DNA from 3 places in the Arthrobacter globiformis genome. Region 3 is predicted to be linked to each of the others. Evidence: predicted binding sites of a transcription regulator. Region 3 holds the regulator's gene; each other region holds the start of a gene.
What was found. The regulator LexA, encoded in region 3, represses DNA repair genes until DNA is damaged. The targets are predictions, from matches to a motif close to TCGAACANNTGTTCGA.

Region 1 (4,956 bases), 1.4 Mb from region 3:
CCTGGATAAAGACCACCTCATCGGGAACCTCACGGTGGACCGGCCAACCCAGGCCGTCCACATAGAAGCGCCGGGAGGCGGCCACGCTGCGCACTCCCAATGAAATAAAATCGACTCTGGGCTGCATGGTTCGATACTGTCATGATCATGCCCACAAATCACGGAGACGAGAAAAACGCCCAGGCTGACCGGGAACAGCTCGCCGCCGTGCGGGTTGCGGTGGACGAGGTGGACGAGCAGATCGTCACGCTGATCGCCCGCCGTGAGCGCCTGATCCGCATCGCGGGAACCCTGAAGGGGGACGACGCCGAAGTGCGGGCGCCGGGACGCGTGGAGCGGGTCATCGAGCATGTGCGCTCGGCCGCGGAGAAAAAAGAAATAGACCCGGACATCGTGGAAAGCACGTACCGGGCCATGATCTCGAAGTTCATCGAGCTTGAGATGAAAATCCACAACGACAACAGCTGAGCTGTTGCTTCTGGCTGCGGACGCGTTCGTCCGCTGAAGCGTTCTGGCGGCTGACGGGTTCTCCCCGCAGACGGGTGCTTCCTGCAGTGGGGGCTGGGCCGCTGACAGGCGCGCCGAGGCGCCGGGCCGGCTGGTCCGGGCTGCTGCCCGGTGCCGCTTTGAAAGGGCGCTGACCCTCTAGAGCTTCTCCTCGACAGGCACGCCGGACTGGAATTCCCGCCCGTCGGCCTCGCTGAACGCGGACATAAGGTGGCTCTTGTCCAGCCCCAGTACCGTGCTCATGGGGAAGTTGCCCGTGATGGTGTTGCCCGAGTGCTCAACGCTGCTGAGGTCGAAGTTCTCCTCCGTGCCGTCATGGCTGAAGGAATAGATCGAGACCGCCTCGCCGTTCATGAACTCGATTCCCAGCCTCCGTTGATGAGAATAATCCGGAGTGGCAGCCACGAGCCCCACAACAAAGGCGCCCGATGCTGGAATGTTGCCGTCGATATCAAACCTGGCCACCAATGTGCTTTCTTTGGCGGCGATGCTTACCTGCTTCAGGAGCGCGTCATTGGAACTCATGGGACCATCCTGCCCTGTGAGCCGCCGTCCGTCCACACCCATCTAGGTTTTGTCCCCGGCCCGGCGTAGACTGGAACTATTCGAATACATATTCGAATGGCTGCGTATTTTCTGCAGGATGAGATTGGTATCCGGAGGCACCCATGGGAACGTTCAGCGAGTCTGTTGACGTCGTCTGCGCACCTACCGGTGAGCCAGCGGAGCTTCGGTGGGGCGGCAGGGAATACCGGGTCTGCGCCGAACCCTTGCGCTGGTATGAACGCCGCCAGTGGTGGGCCGAAGAGCGGCGTGCCCCGCTGGGAAGCGGCCCCGGGCTTGTGGACCATGAGATCTGGCGGGTGCAGGTCGTGCCTGCCGGCAGAAGCAGCCCGCCGGAAACTCCGGCTGCAGAACCACTGGAACCATTAACCCTTGACCTGGTGCGGCATGCCGGCAGCGGACGCTGGCGGCTGCTCCGCATCCACGACGCCCTCCGGCCCGAAGTCGCACTCCATCACAAATCAGCATGAGCTTCACTCACTTACACGTTTCCACCGCCTTCAGCGCCCACTACGGTGTCTCCTGGCCAGATCAACTTGCCCAGGCAGCAGCGGCCCAGGGAGCAACCGCCCTTGGGTGCACTGACCGGGACGGTCTCTACGGCACTGTAAAACACCTCAAGGCATGCATGGCTGCCGGGATTGACCCGGTGGTCGGCGTGGATCTGTCAGTGTTCGACGACGAGGATGACCACGACGCCGGGTTACCTGGTGAGCAGATGGCTGGCGCCCGGTTTTCCAAAATCCGGTTTTCGGCAGCCCGCGTCACCGGACGGGTCGTTGTCCTGGCGCATGGCCATAACAACGGTGCGGGGTACAAGGCATTGTGCCGGCTGATCTCCGACGCACACGCCCGCACCACGGGCAAAGCCGGCGGAGCGGTGCCCGTTGCTGTCACAAGGGCTGAACTCGCCTCACGCGTGCTGGACCCGGAAACCCTGAAGCCGGTGCTCACCGTGCTGTTGGGCCCGGATTCCGACGTCGGCCTCGCACTGGGCGGGCGGCGGTACCTCCGGCCCCGCACCCTTTTCAAAGGCTGGCTGGACGCCATGCCCGCCGGGAGCGTCGCGGCAGAGATCGTCACCCACCTCAGTGCACCGGGTGCGCCCTTGAGCACGGCCCATGCGGTCCGCATGCTCAAGCTGGCGCAGGAGTATGGCGTGCCGGCTGTGCTTACCAACGCCGTCCGTTACTGCGAGGAGGACGGGGCGGCCACCGCCGACGTCCTGGATTCGGCCCGCACGCTCAAGTCGCTTCCCGAACTCTCCGCCGAGCCGCTGCTCCAGCCCAACGGGCAGGGCTGGCTGAAATCCCCGGACCAAATGGTGGAGCTGGGCAAGGAGATCATCCATGCCGCCGGCTACGGTGCCGCCGATCTCCAGGTGCTGCTCGCGCAGACTGAGGCGCTCGTGGACCGTTGCCGCATGGATCCCGTGTCCGACATGGGCTGGAAGCAGCCGGTGGTGCCCGAGGCCGCCGTCATCGGCATTGAAGGGGATCCGCTGGCAGAACTGGCCCAGCGCTGCGAGGCCGGAATTGCGCGGCGATTCCCCGGCATCACCGGGAAGGCAGAAGCAGACATGCGCGCCCGGCTGCAGCATGAGCTGAAGATCATCGCCCGCCTAGGCTTTGCCTCCTACTTCCTCACCGTGGCCGAGGTTTCCCGCATGATCCTGGACATGAATGTGAGGGCGGCAGCACGGGGATCGGGCGCTTCCAGCCTGGTCAACTACCTGATCGACATCAGCCAGGTGAACCCCCTCCAGCATGACCTGATCTTCGAACGGTTCCTCTCCGGCGACCGGTCCACGCTGCCGGACATCGACATCGATGTGGAAAGCGCTGAGCGGCACAACGTCTACCGGAAAATTTTTGACCGGTTCGGCTCACAGCGCGTCACGCTGATGAGCATGCAGAACGGCTACCGCGCTCGCGGTGCCGTGCGGGATGCCGGCATGGCTTTGGGGATGGACGACGGCGATGTCGGCGAGATTGCCAAACAGCTGTGGCGCTTTTCGGCACGGAAGTTCCGGGAGGCGCTGGAGGAAAAACCGGAACTTCGCGAGTTCGCCGGACGGGTGGAACAGCGGAACTTTTCTGAGAACCAGCAGCTGGACCTGCTGGTGGACCTCACCGAACGGCTGGACCGCCTTCCGCGCCACATCTCCATGCACCCCTGCGGGGTGATCCTCGGTGATGCCACCCTGCTGGACCGGACCCCGGTCCAGCCCAGCGGCCTCGGCCTGCCCATGAGCCAGTTCGACAAACACGACATGGACCCGATGGGCATGCTGAAGCTGGATGTCCTGGGCGTCAGGATGCAAAGTGCCATGGCCTTTGCCGTACGGGAGATCATCCGGATCCACCCCTCCAAGGCTGAAGTGGTGGCAGCCGGAGCCCATCCCGCTGGACCTGGGGGCAGCGGGCCGGACTACATCGCCGAGGACGGCCTGATCGACCTCAATGCCGTGCCCCTGGATGATGAGCCGACATATGAGCTGATCAGAAGCACCCACACCCTGGGGTGCTTCCAGATCGAATCGCCGGGCCAGCGGGAGCTGGTGGGCAAGATGGCCCCGCGCGAGTTCAACGACCTCATCATCGACATCTCACTGTTCCGCCCTGGGCCGATGAAATCGGACATGGTGCGGCCCTTCCTTGAACACCGGCACGGCTTCGCGCCGGAGACCTACCCGCACCCGGACCTGAAGCCGGTGCTTCAGGAAACCCATGGGGTGACGGTCTTCCATGAGCAGATCCTGAGGACCTTTGATGTGATGACCGGCTGCGGGCTGGCGAAAGCCGACGAGTTCCGCAGGGCGTTGAGCAACGAGGTCAAGGAGGGCCAGGTTGAGGAGTTTTTCCGCCGCGAGGCAAAGGCCAGGAAGTATTCGCCGGAGGTAGTGGACAAGGTCTGGGGCACCCTGAAATCGTTCGCCAGTTTCGGGTTCTGCAAAGCCCACGGCGCGGCCTTTGCCGTGCCCACCTACCAGTCGGCCTGGCTGAAGGCCCACCATCCGGAGGCGTTCCTTGCGGGCCTGTGGGAGCACGATCCTGGCATGTACCCCAAGCGTCTCCTTGTGGCCGAGGCGCGGCGTATGGGCATCCCCATTCTTCCGCTGGACATCAACCGCAGCGGTGCCGAATACCGGGTGGAGCGTGTCGCGGAGGGCCCTGACCGGGGAAAGCTGGGGATCAGGCTGAGCCTCAACGGCATCTTCGGGCTGTCCGGTTCTGAATTGAAGCGGATCGTTGCAGGCCAGCCCTATGACTCCCTGGCGGATCTGAGGGCACGCTCCAGGCTGAGCAAGCCCAGCATCAAGCGGCTTGCCCAACTGGGTGCCTTTGACACGCTGCACCGGGAATCCGGCGGGACAGCCAACCGGGCAGACCTTGTCCACCACCTGCAAAGTTTGCAGAGCAAGTCAGTAAAGAAAGGCGCCGAGGTCATTGAGGGGCAACTCGCGCTGCCCCTTGGGGACGTCGAATTGCGGAACGTCAAGCCCGGGATGCCTGAACCCACCACGGTGGAGAACGTCCGGGCGGAACTTGACCTGATGGCGGTTGACGTCAGCGAACACCTGATGTCCAGCCACCGGCCGCTTCTGGACCGGCTGGGCGTCACCACTGCGGACAAGCTGCTGGGGCTGCGAAACGGCACGGAGGTACTGGTGGCCGGTGTGAGGATCGCGACCCAGACCCCGCCCATGCGCGGCGGCAGGCGTGTGGTCTTCATCAGCATCGACGACGGCACCGGGTGCGTGGATTCCGTGTTCTTCCACGAGGCCCAGGAACATGCGGGCCCGCTGCTGTTCGGGACCCGGCTGCTGCTGATCCGGGGAACGACCAGGCGGACCGGTCCGCGCGGCATTAGCCTCAGTGCCAG
Region 2 (4,956 bases), 310 kb from region 3:
GCTCTTCGTCGAGGTCCTGGTCCATGACTCAACGCCATCAGGAGACCAAACGCCCGGGGTCCCGTAGTCGCCGCATTAGGGAAGAGCCTGCAACAGTAATTAGCGCGCAAACAACGCCGGCGAGGGCACCGATCCAAGACCCAATGAAGATGCCCACTCCTCGGAGGTCCAGCCCCCTGCCCTCTGACAGGCCGGGGACGTACGGCGGCGGGAACAGCTGGGCGACCAGTCTGCCGGCAAACATCGCATAGATAAAGCAGCCCAGTATGCCGAGGATCAGGTATCGAGGCATCCATGGTTTGCACAACTTGTTGTGGGCGATGATTCCTATAGTCACCAGGAGAACGCCTGGGGCGTTCGACAGCACCCAGAACGCGACAGCTCAAAGTCGCTGTAGTCCACTTCAGTCCCTAATCACGCTCCATCTGAACAGTGACCTCGTAGGAGTCTGAGCCTTCTGAAGACTCTTCGATGCAGAGTGACTCTCTGCTTGCTCCGTCAGACTCGGTACTGACGCAGCCCACATACCGTCCCAAAACGGGGCCGTCTGAGTCGGACTTCATGCCGAATCGGTTTGCTGTCTCTTCCAGGCTGATCTTGTGATCCACGGACCACCGGGCGGACAAACGCAGGCATGATGTATCGATGGAGAGACATCCCGGATCGACCTTGGGGTCGTGGCGGAAGACCTCAACCCAATCATCCTCCGGCACGTTGTCAGCCCGGGCCATCATTTCGCTGGCCTTCTCCGCCTGGGAGCCTCCACCACCATTGATCTCCTGGGCGAGGGCGGAGCATCCCATGAACCCAAGAATGCAGAGCAGGGTCACTGCCAGTGCGATTCCACCGAGTATCCAGCCAAGCTTGCTCTTCTTCTGCGGCGGAGGCCCCTGCCACCCCGGCTGTGGTGGTCCATAGTAGGGCTGTTGCGGATACTGACCCTGGCGCCTGTGGGGCGGTTGAGGTGCATACGGCGGCTGGTGCTGTTGGTACGGGTCCATTCCGTAGCCTCTCTGGTTGAATTACTTGCGTCTCCTGCTGGCTGCAACCCGCCCGGGCTACCGGCACTCGGCGGCGGGTATGTAGTGGCAACGAGGCGAAGGCGGTCAGGCCGGGCTGACATGCACGATGACGACCTGGGTATTTTTGGAGCCGTCGTAGCGGAGGTCGTACTGGACCTGGAGGCCTGTTGAGGTGCCCGGCGCCAGCGCAAAGTCGCTCTTGTCCTCCGGCCGGCTGGAGATGGAGTCGATCCAGCGCTCGGCGGTATCACTGGGGATGCCGTAGCGGTCCACACCGTCACGGATCAGGGCGGTGTAGTCCTCCAGAGACCCGGCCGTGAGGAAGTACGTGACCTCACTGAACTCGGATCTGTTGTTCATGCCGTTGAGCCGCAGCCGGTCGGTTTTCGCGCTGACCGTTCCGCGGGGCCCCTGAATCTCAAGGGACATTACGCCCTCACGCATCAGGACGTCCGGCGCCTGACTTGTACCGTTCTCCAGGCCGACGCTCTCCTTTGTGAGCCGTCCCGAGGTCATATCCAGTCGCGCCGCCTTGGAGGCCTTGATCTGGGCAATGCCAGCCTTATCCAAGCGCGCGTAGCCGTCGGCGGCCGCTGTTGCTGTGGTGGTAGCGTCAGCGCCTCCGTAGGGGACGACGCAGCCGGTGAGCAGCAGCGGGACAAGCAGAATCGACGCGGCAAAGCCCTTCAATGTATCCCCCAATGAGCGTGTGGCCGTCAGGCAAGTAAATCATTTGCAGGGGACGACCAAGGAACCCGGCAGTATGATTAATCGAAGACATATTCACATGTGCATAAGCCTGTGGAGAACATAGGTTCGATAATTCCCAAGGAGGTAGTGGGCAATGGGTGCTGTCGTTGTCGCCGCTCTCGACGTCACTGCGTCTGATCTGCTGGGGCCCCTGTACTGTTCTGTTGCTGTGCCGGCTGGTTTCCCGTCGCCGGCACAGGACTATTTCACGGGCCGTATCGACCTGAACCAACACCTCATCAAAGACATCACGAGCACCTTCCTGGTCCGGGTGTCCGGGCACTCCATGAACGGTGCGGGCATCTCCGACGGTGACGAGTGGGTTGTGGACAGGTCGATCACTCCTGTCGACGGCAACGTCGTGGTCGCCATCGTCGACGGAGAACTGACCATAAAGAGGCTTCGGCTTGAACACGGCCGAGTGAGGCTCGCCGCCGAGAATCCCGACTACCCCGACGTGGTTGTCCCGGAGCTTGCCGAGCTGACGATTTGGGGCGTTGTCACCCGTTGTCTTCATCGCCTCTAACGGGGCCATCATGCGTGACCTGCCGGACGGCCGGGTGGAGCGGACAGCCCTCATCGACGTCAACTCGTTCTACGTTTCGTGTGAGCGCGCCTTTGACCCAAAGTTGGAGGGAAAGCCTGTGGTGGTTCTCTCCAACAACGACGGCTGCGTCGTCGCCAGGTCCAACGAGGCCAAGGCCCTGGGCATCGAGAACGGGGATCCCTGGTTCAAACTCGCAGCTGATGCCCTACGCACGGGTCTCATTCACCGCAGCTCAAATTATGAGCTCTATGGCGATCTCAGCAGCCGCGTCATGGAGCTGATTGGCCGCTACAGCTATCTCGTCGAGGTGTATTCGATCGACGAGGCTTTTGCCATGCTGCGGGGAGAACCGCACGACCTGGAGCGCGTGGGCCGGGAGATCAAAGCTACCGTCGCCAGGCACGTAGGCCTGCCTGTCTGTGTCGGGATTGCCCCGACGAAGACTCTGGCCAAGTTCGTCAACAGAGTCGCCAAGCAGAATCCGGCTCTTGGAGGGGTATGCAGTTACGACACGCTCCCCGCCTCCCACCGCGACCACATCATGTCCCGGGTCCCGGTGACAGGGATATGGGGAATCGCCGGGCGGCTCGGCAAGCGGCTCAACGCCCTGGGCATCTTCACGATCGCTGACCTGAAAGCTGCCGATCCGATAGCCATGCGGAAGAAGTTCTCGGTGCTGATGCAGCGCACGATCATGGAGCTCAACGAGATCCCGTGCATCCCGCTGGAGACCGAGATCGCCAGTAAGAAGCAGCTCATTTTTTCACGGTCGTTCTCCAAGCCGGTGATGACAGCGGCCAGGATGCACGAGGTGATGGCGCTTTATGCCCAGCAGGCAGCCATCCGACTCGCCAAGGATCATCAGCAAGCCAAGCTGATGACATGCTTCGCCGGCACCTCTCATTTCAACGAAAGAGCCTCCTCGTTTCCATCCGCAACAGTGAAGCTGGCTGCCCCGACCGCGGATCCGGTGATCCTGACCAAGGCGGCAGTACCCGCGTTGGAGCACCGGATCGTGGACGGGTTCCGTATGCGAGGGCAGGGGTCATGCTCACAGACCTGTCACCGGCCGGAGCCGCGCCACAATTGCCCGCCGTCGCCACGGCACACGAGGAAAAACACATCGGGGCGCTGCTCGGCGACATCATGGAACGGTTCGGAACAGGCTCCATTGGCCTGGGCCGCGCGGGGATGGTCGAGGCGCCCGACTGGGGTATGAAACGGCTGGCGCTTTCTCCGCGGTACACCACCGAGTGGGATGAGCTGCTTATCGTCAAAGCGGCCTGAGAACCATCAACGAAAAGTCCAACAGGTTGTTGGACGTGCTATTCCACTGGCCGCGACAGATTTCGGGCATTGCGGAGCTTCTCGGCCTTGCGCTCCGTGAAGTAGCCCGCCCAGCCGGCAAGCAAGGGGTACATGACGAGCAGGAACATCCACCAGGTCTCGCCCAAGATATGCCACTGACCTGTTATGGCGATCTGGATCAGGCCGTAGATCATTCCGCCGAAGCAGATCGTCATGAGGATGGCCAGGAACAGCAGGCCAGCGGAGCTGTTGTACGGCTTGATCAGGCCTCCGCCGTCATCTTTTCGCACTCCGTATTCGGCGTGGGTGTAACCCACCATTTCGCCGTTTTCCGCCCGGCGGTATATCAGCTGTTCCTCCGGCCGGTACGGCACATAGCCCGGGTCCTGGGGAACGGCTTCGCTTCGCTTACCCACTTGATCCTGGCTTAGCGCGAGAACGCCTGAAAGAAGCGGACTTGCAGCTGTGCCCACCTGTCCTGGGTACGCATGACGGCCCCCGGCCAGAGTATGTCCGCAATCTTCAGCGGCATGAAGCCGGGCTTGTTTCGCAGCTCCTGCATGACCTCGGAGATGAGCTTCTTCTGCCGCGTGCTCATGAGCTGGAACGCAGGGTCAGAACGGCCCGGGCAGCGAACGCGACGCCGGCGAGAAAAAGAATGACGGCCGAGACGACGGAGTACCAGCGGGGCATGGTGAGCCGTCCCAGGTCCGGGACAGCAGGAACCGTTGCTGGTGCCTTGCGCTTCTCGCGCCGGCTGAAATTTCGGTTGCGTGCCATCGGCGAAGCACCTCCTTTGGTGAATGGATGAGACAGCCGTCTGAAGCGTCAGGTGCGTCTGGATGGATGGAGCCGCGGAACGTGCCACGGCAAAACGAACAAGGCAGCAGCCAGGACCGTCGTTTCCGGGGACGTGCTGTGGGACAAACTCAAAATAGCCAGCAAGGCCCGCAAGCGGGCTCTGGAAACACAGGTGCGCAGGACCTCTCACCCAGGAGTACACAGCCTGAGCCGGTGCCAGAAGAAGTGGATCGGAAACCATCTGCCAGCCTGGTCCTGGGACGCGTCAACCGGCGCGCTGCAAGCACCCGCCAAGGCCACCGTGCGGCAGCTCGGCCAGCTGGTGGAAGTGACCCGCCTTCCCTACGTTCAGCGTGCTGTGTTGAAGGTGCAGGGGCTGAGCATCGAGCAGATCGAGTACGTCGCAGAACGTGCGTCGAGGACTGCCCTGTTCATCCTCGTCGACCCGGTGATGAAGACTCAGCAGACCATCCGGGTGCCCAGCATCCGGTGAAGGATCCAGTGGCGGATTCTCGTGATTCGGCCCTG
Region 3 (4,956 bases):
GGGGCTGGATCACGTCGAAGTCCCAGTTCTGGACGCCGTAGGAGTGCACAAAGTAGAAGCGTTCACCCTCGACGCCGTCGAAAAGCCTGGAGCCTTCCGGGACCTTGACGGTGTTCCACCCCATGTGCGGCACCACTTCGGCCGGGAGGAGTTCCACCTTGCCGGGCCACTCCCCCATGCCTTCGGCTTCGGTTCCGTGTTCGACGCCGGCCTCGAAGAGCACCTGCAGGCCGACGCAGATACCGAGGACCGGACGGCCACCGGCAACGCGGCGTCCGATCATCCTGATTCCATCCACGGCCTTAAGCTCGCGCATGACCGTTTCGAAGGCGCCGACGCCGGGCACAACCAGCCCGTCGGCGTTCAGCACGTCCTCGGGTTTGGAGCTCAGGATGACCTCGGCACCGGCGCGTTCCAGCGCGCGCACGGCAGAACGGACGTTGCCGGAGCCGTAGTCCAGGACGGTGACGGTGGGCTTGCCCTCCGGGGATGCCGGCTTCAGCGTGGCCGACGGGTCGAGGATTGCGCCCTCGCGCAGTACTTTGCCGGTCACAGTGCTCCCTTGGTGGACGGAATGCCTTCGACGCGGGGGTCCGGCTCGACGGCTGCGCGGAGGGCCCTGGCGAAGGCCTTGAACTGGGCTTCCACAATGTGGTGCGGGTCGCGGCCGGCGATGAGGTTCATGTGCAGGCAGATGCCGGCGTGCAGCGTAATGGCCTCGAAGACGTGCCGCGTCAGCGATCCCGTGAAGTGGCCACCGATCAGGTGGTACTCCTGCCCGGCGGGCTCGCCGCCGTGCACCAGGTAGGGCCGGCCGGAGACGTCAACGACGGCGTGCGCGAGGGCCTCGTCCAGGGGCACGGTGGCCTCGCCAAAGCGGCGGATGCCCGCCTTGTTGCCCAGAGCGGTGCGCAGGACCTCGCCGAACGTGATGGCAACATCCTCGACTGTGTGGTGGACGTCAATGTGGGTGTCGCCCGTGGCCTTGACGGTCATGTCGATAAGCGAGTGCTTGCACAGCGCCGTCAGCATGTGGTCGTAGAACGGGACTGACGTGCTGATGTCCGACACTCCGGTGCCGTCGAGGTTAATCTCCACCAGCACGGAAGATTCGCTGGTGGCGCGCTCCATGCGTGCAGTCCGTGCCTCGGCAGCCTTGATTCCGGTGTCGCTCATGGTGATAGATGTCCTTTGACGAAGGATGGGGGCGGACCTGACCTGGTCCATATCCAAGTTTAGGCCGGAAGTGCGGCCTGCCGGGCCAGGATGGTTTCCAGCGCTTCCAGGAAGGCTGTGGTTTCCGTCTCAGTACCGGCCGTGACCCTCAGGTGGCCGGCGATGCCGACGTCGCGGACGAGCACCCCTGCATCCAGCAGCCCCTGCCAGACCTCATGGGGGTTCTCCAGCCCGCCGAAGAAGACGTAGTTGGAGTCGGACGCCGCGGGCCGCAGCCCCATCCGCGTCAGTTCCGCGACAATCCGGTCGCGCTGCCGCTTGATGTCCTGGACATCGGCCATCAGCGCCTCGCGGTGCTGCAGCGCCGCGAGGGCGGTTGCCTGCGTGACGGCCGACAGGTGGTAGGGCAGGCGCACCAGCCGGAGGGCGTCTGTCACCTCCGGGGCCGCGGCCATGTAGCCCAGGCGGGCGCCGGCAAGAGCGAACGCCTTGCTCATGGTCCGGGAGACGATGAGCCGCTCCCGGCCGGGCAGCAGGGTGAGGGCGCTGGGCGTGCCGTCGTGCGCGAACTCGTGGTAGGCCTCGTCCACGACCACCACCGCCTGGCTGGCTTCCCCGGCCTCGTAGACTGCTTCCACCACATCCAGGCCAAGGCCCGTGCCGGTGGGGTTGTTGGGCGAGCACAGGAAGACGATGTTGGGTTGGAGTTCGCGCACCTGGCTCGCGGCAGACCCGGCGCTGAGGCCATAGTCGTCGGCACGCCTGCCGGCGATGTAGGCGGTGTCCGTGCCGCTGGCGAGGAGCGGGTACATGGAGTAGGTCGGCGGGAAGCTCAGGAGCGACCGGCCCGGGCCGCCAAAGGCCTGGAGAATCTGCTGGAGGACCTCGTTGGAGCCGTTGGCCGCCCAGAGGTTGTCCGCGCTGAGCCCGTGGCCAAGGTACTCGGCCAAGGCTTCCCGCAGTTCGGTGAATTCGCGGTCGGGGTACCGGTTGAGTCCGGCGGCGGCCTCGGTTACGGCCGCGGTGATGGCCGCCCGCACGTCGGCAGGCACGCCATGCGTGTTCTCGTTGACGTTGAGCAGGATCGGAACATCAAGCTGCGGGGCGCCGTAGGGGGAAAGCCCCCTCAGGTTGGTCCGAAGGGGCAGTCGGTTCAGTCGCTCAAGCTGGTCAGTCACCTAGACAGTTTAAGTAACCTGGAGGGCTGGCCGGAAACTGTGACGGTTCCGGCGCCCGGGAACCGTGCTCCGTCGCCCCTACTTATTCGGCACAAACAGCTGCTGGCCGGGCATTACCCTCCCGGCCTGAAGGTCGTTGAGCTGGACGATATCCGCAATCACGTCCCGGGGATCGCGGTCGGGGTCGACTTGTCCTGCGATGGCCCACAGTGATTCACCGGGCTGCACCGTGACCGAAACGGTGGGCGTAACGGTCAGGCCACTGGCATTGTCTGCAGCCTTGGCCGGGGAGTTCAGGAACCCGGCAAGAGTCAGGATCATGGCGGCAAGCAGGACAAGCGGCAGGCCGATCAGGACAATCCGGCCCCGGCGGGTGAGGCGTAGGCGCGGCGGCTTGCCGGGCCGGGACAGTGGCGTTGAAGTTGATGCTGCTGTTGAAGCTGACATGGCGTGAGCCCTCCTGGACCAAGTTGTAGCGCCTCGAGTTCGAACGAACGGTTCGAACACCGGGCTGACAAGCGACCCTGACTAGAACACATGTTCGAACTTTGCTTTTCCTAGTTTTAGCACTTATCAACGAATTAAGTCGAGACTCGCTAGAACAAATGTTTGATAAAGCACTGTGGCTGGCCTACGTTTGAAATCACAGAACAACCACATCTGCAGTTGATCAGCAGGGTCTGACATTTTTCAGGCCGGAAGTTCCCGGCCCCTGCAGCTACCGCGGCCGGGAGGAACGGAAAGGCGTTGGCGAACATGGCAGCACAGGCCTCTGACGGCAAGGCTCCCCAGCGCAGCCCGCGGTCTCAGCGGACCCCCAAAGGACTAACCGTCCGCCAGAAAAAGATCCTGGAGACCATCCAGCGCTCGGTCAATGACAACGGCTACCCGCCGTCGATGCGGGAAATCGGCGACACCGTCGGCCTGGCCAGTCTCTCCAGCGTGACCCATCAGCTCTCGCAGTTGGAAAAGCTTGGCTACCTGCGGCGCGACCCCAAGCGGCCGCGCGCCATGGAGGTCCTGATGCCGCTCACTTTGGATGCGGGGACGGCAAAATCCGGCGGCGCGGACAAGGGCCCCGCCCTTAGCACCGCAGGCGCTTCCGTATCCGAACTGCCCAGCGCGATGGACACCGCGATGGTGCCGCTGGTCGGCCGGATCGCCGCCGGCGGCCCCATCCTGGCGGACCAAATGGTGGAGGACCTGATGCCCCTGCCCCGCCAGCTGGTGGGGCACGGCGAACTGTTCATGCTCAAGGTCGCGGGCGACTCCATGGTGGACGCCGCCATCTGCGACGGGGACTGGGTTGTGGTCCGGCGGCAAAGCGATGCGGTCAACGGCGACATCGTCGCGGCGCTGCTCGACGACGAAGCGACGGTCAAGACCTTCCGGCAGCGGGACGGCCACACGTGGCTGCTTCCGCAGAACACCCGGTACGAACCCATCCTCGGCGACCACGCCGTTGTCATGGGCAAGGTGGTTTCCGTACTTCGCTCGCTATAGCCGCTGCAATCTTCGGCCCCGGGCTGTTATAGCCCGGGGCTTCTTTAGGCCTGTGCGCCGGCGAGCCGTTCGAGTGCTGCGACGGCGGTCTTCCTGTCGGTCGTCGGCCAGAACGGCGGCAGGGCGGCCCGCAGGAACCCGCCATAGCGTTCCGTGGACAGCCGGGAATCCAGCACCGCCACCACACCCTTGTCGTTCGTGGACCGGATGAGCCGTCCTGCCCCCTGGGCCAGCCTGATGGCCGCGTGTGTGGCGGATACGGACATGAAACCGTTGCCGCCGGCCTGGGCAACGGCCCGGGACCGCGCGGTCATCAGGGGGTCGTCCGGCCGCGGGAAGGGGATCCTGTCGATGACCACCAGCCGGCACGACCCGCCCGGCACGTCGACGCCCTGCCACAGTGACATCGTGCCGAACAGGCAGGTATCAGGCTCGTCGGCAAACTGCTTCACAAGTGCCGTCATGGTGGACTCGCCCTGGCAAAGAATGCTGACATCCAGCCGCGTGCGCAGGGCATCTGCCGCTTCCTCGGCGGCCCGCCGTGAGGAGAACAGGCAGAGCGCTCCCCCGCCGGAGGCGCGGATGAGGGACTCGAGTTCGTCCAGCGCCTCAGGCGAAGTGCCGCGGCCCGGTTTCGGCAGGTGCCCTGCCACGTACAGGATGCCCTGCCGGGGGTAGTCGAAGGGCGAACCCACGTCGACGCCGGTCCAGCTCGGCGCGCCGTCCCCGACCAGGCCCAGCCCGCCTGCGGCGGGTTCGAAGGCAGAGCCGATGGCCAGTGTGGCCGATGTGAGCACCACGGTATGGCCGGCGAACAGGCCTTCCCGGAGCCTGCCTGCCACGCTCAGCGGGGCGATGTTGATCAGAGCCGGGGCAGTCTCGTCCGGCGCCGAGTATCCCTGCTGGGGATCAAACGTGCTGTTCCGGGAGAACCAGACCACCTCGCGGTTTTCCCGGGCGGCGATGAGCCGCTCGCAAAGCTCCAAAATCACCAGCAGGCGGGAGCGTGCGAGCTGCCGCCCGCCGTCGGCCGTGGTATTGCTGTCCCCCTTGGAATCCGACAGCGCCGCCCGGCAGGCCTCACGAAGCTGGTCCACAC

Region 1: a site for LexA is predicted at 1,113-1,128, ahead of QFZ33_RS15485 (DUF6504 family protein). Genes of this name have one in related genera too.
Region 2: a site for LexA is predicted at 1,827-1,842, ahead of QFZ33_RS10520 (LexA family protein). Genes of this name have one in related genera too.

What each region holds. Positions count from the first base shown of each region.
Region 1 covers NZ_JAUSXI010000001.1:3,376,481-3,381,436, reverse strand. The annotation lists gene QFZ33_RS15500 (VOC family protein) at 1-127, opposite strand, end outside; gene QFZ33_RS15495 (chorismate mutase) at 142-468, shown strand; gene QFZ33_RS15490 (hypothetical protein) at 646-1,032, opposite strand; gene QFZ33_RS15485 (DUF6504 family protein) at 1,176-1,541, shown strand; gene QFZ33_RS15480 (DNA polymerase III subunit alpha) at 1,538-4,956, shown strand, end outside.
Region 2 covers NZ_JAUSXI010000001.1:2,303,093-2,308,048, forward strand. The annotation lists gene QFZ33_RS10510 (hypothetical protein) at 411-830, opposite strand; gene QFZ33_RS10515 (hypothetical protein) at 1,107-1,724, opposite strand; gene QFZ33_RS10520 (LexA family protein) at 1,867-2,298, shown strand; partial or broken gene QFZ33_RS10525 (Y-family DNA polymerase) at 2,309-3,606, shown strand; gene QFZ33_RS10530 (hypothetical protein) at 3,645-4,043, opposite strand; gene QFZ33_RS10535 (hypothetical protein) at 4,055-4,225, opposite strand; gene QFZ33_RS10540 (hypothetical protein) at 4,222-4,407, opposite strand; gene QFZ33_RS10545 (hypothetical protein) at 4,460-4,921, shown strand.
Region 3 covers NZ_JAUSXI010000001.1:1,994,004-1,998,959, reverse strand. The annotation lists gene hisH (imidazole glycerol phosphate synthase subunit HisH) at 1-553, opposite strand, end outside; gene hisB (imidazoleglycerol-phosphate dehydratase HisB) at 550-1,176, opposite strand; gene QFZ33_RS09125 (histidinol-phosphate transaminase) at 1,236-2,354, opposite strand; gene QFZ33_RS09120 (LysM peptidoglycan-binding domain-containing protein) at 2,433-2,801, opposite strand; gene lexA (transcriptional repressor LexA) at 3,111-3,857, shown strand; gene QFZ33_RS09110 (ATP-dependent DNA helicase) at 3,902-4,956, opposite strand, start outside.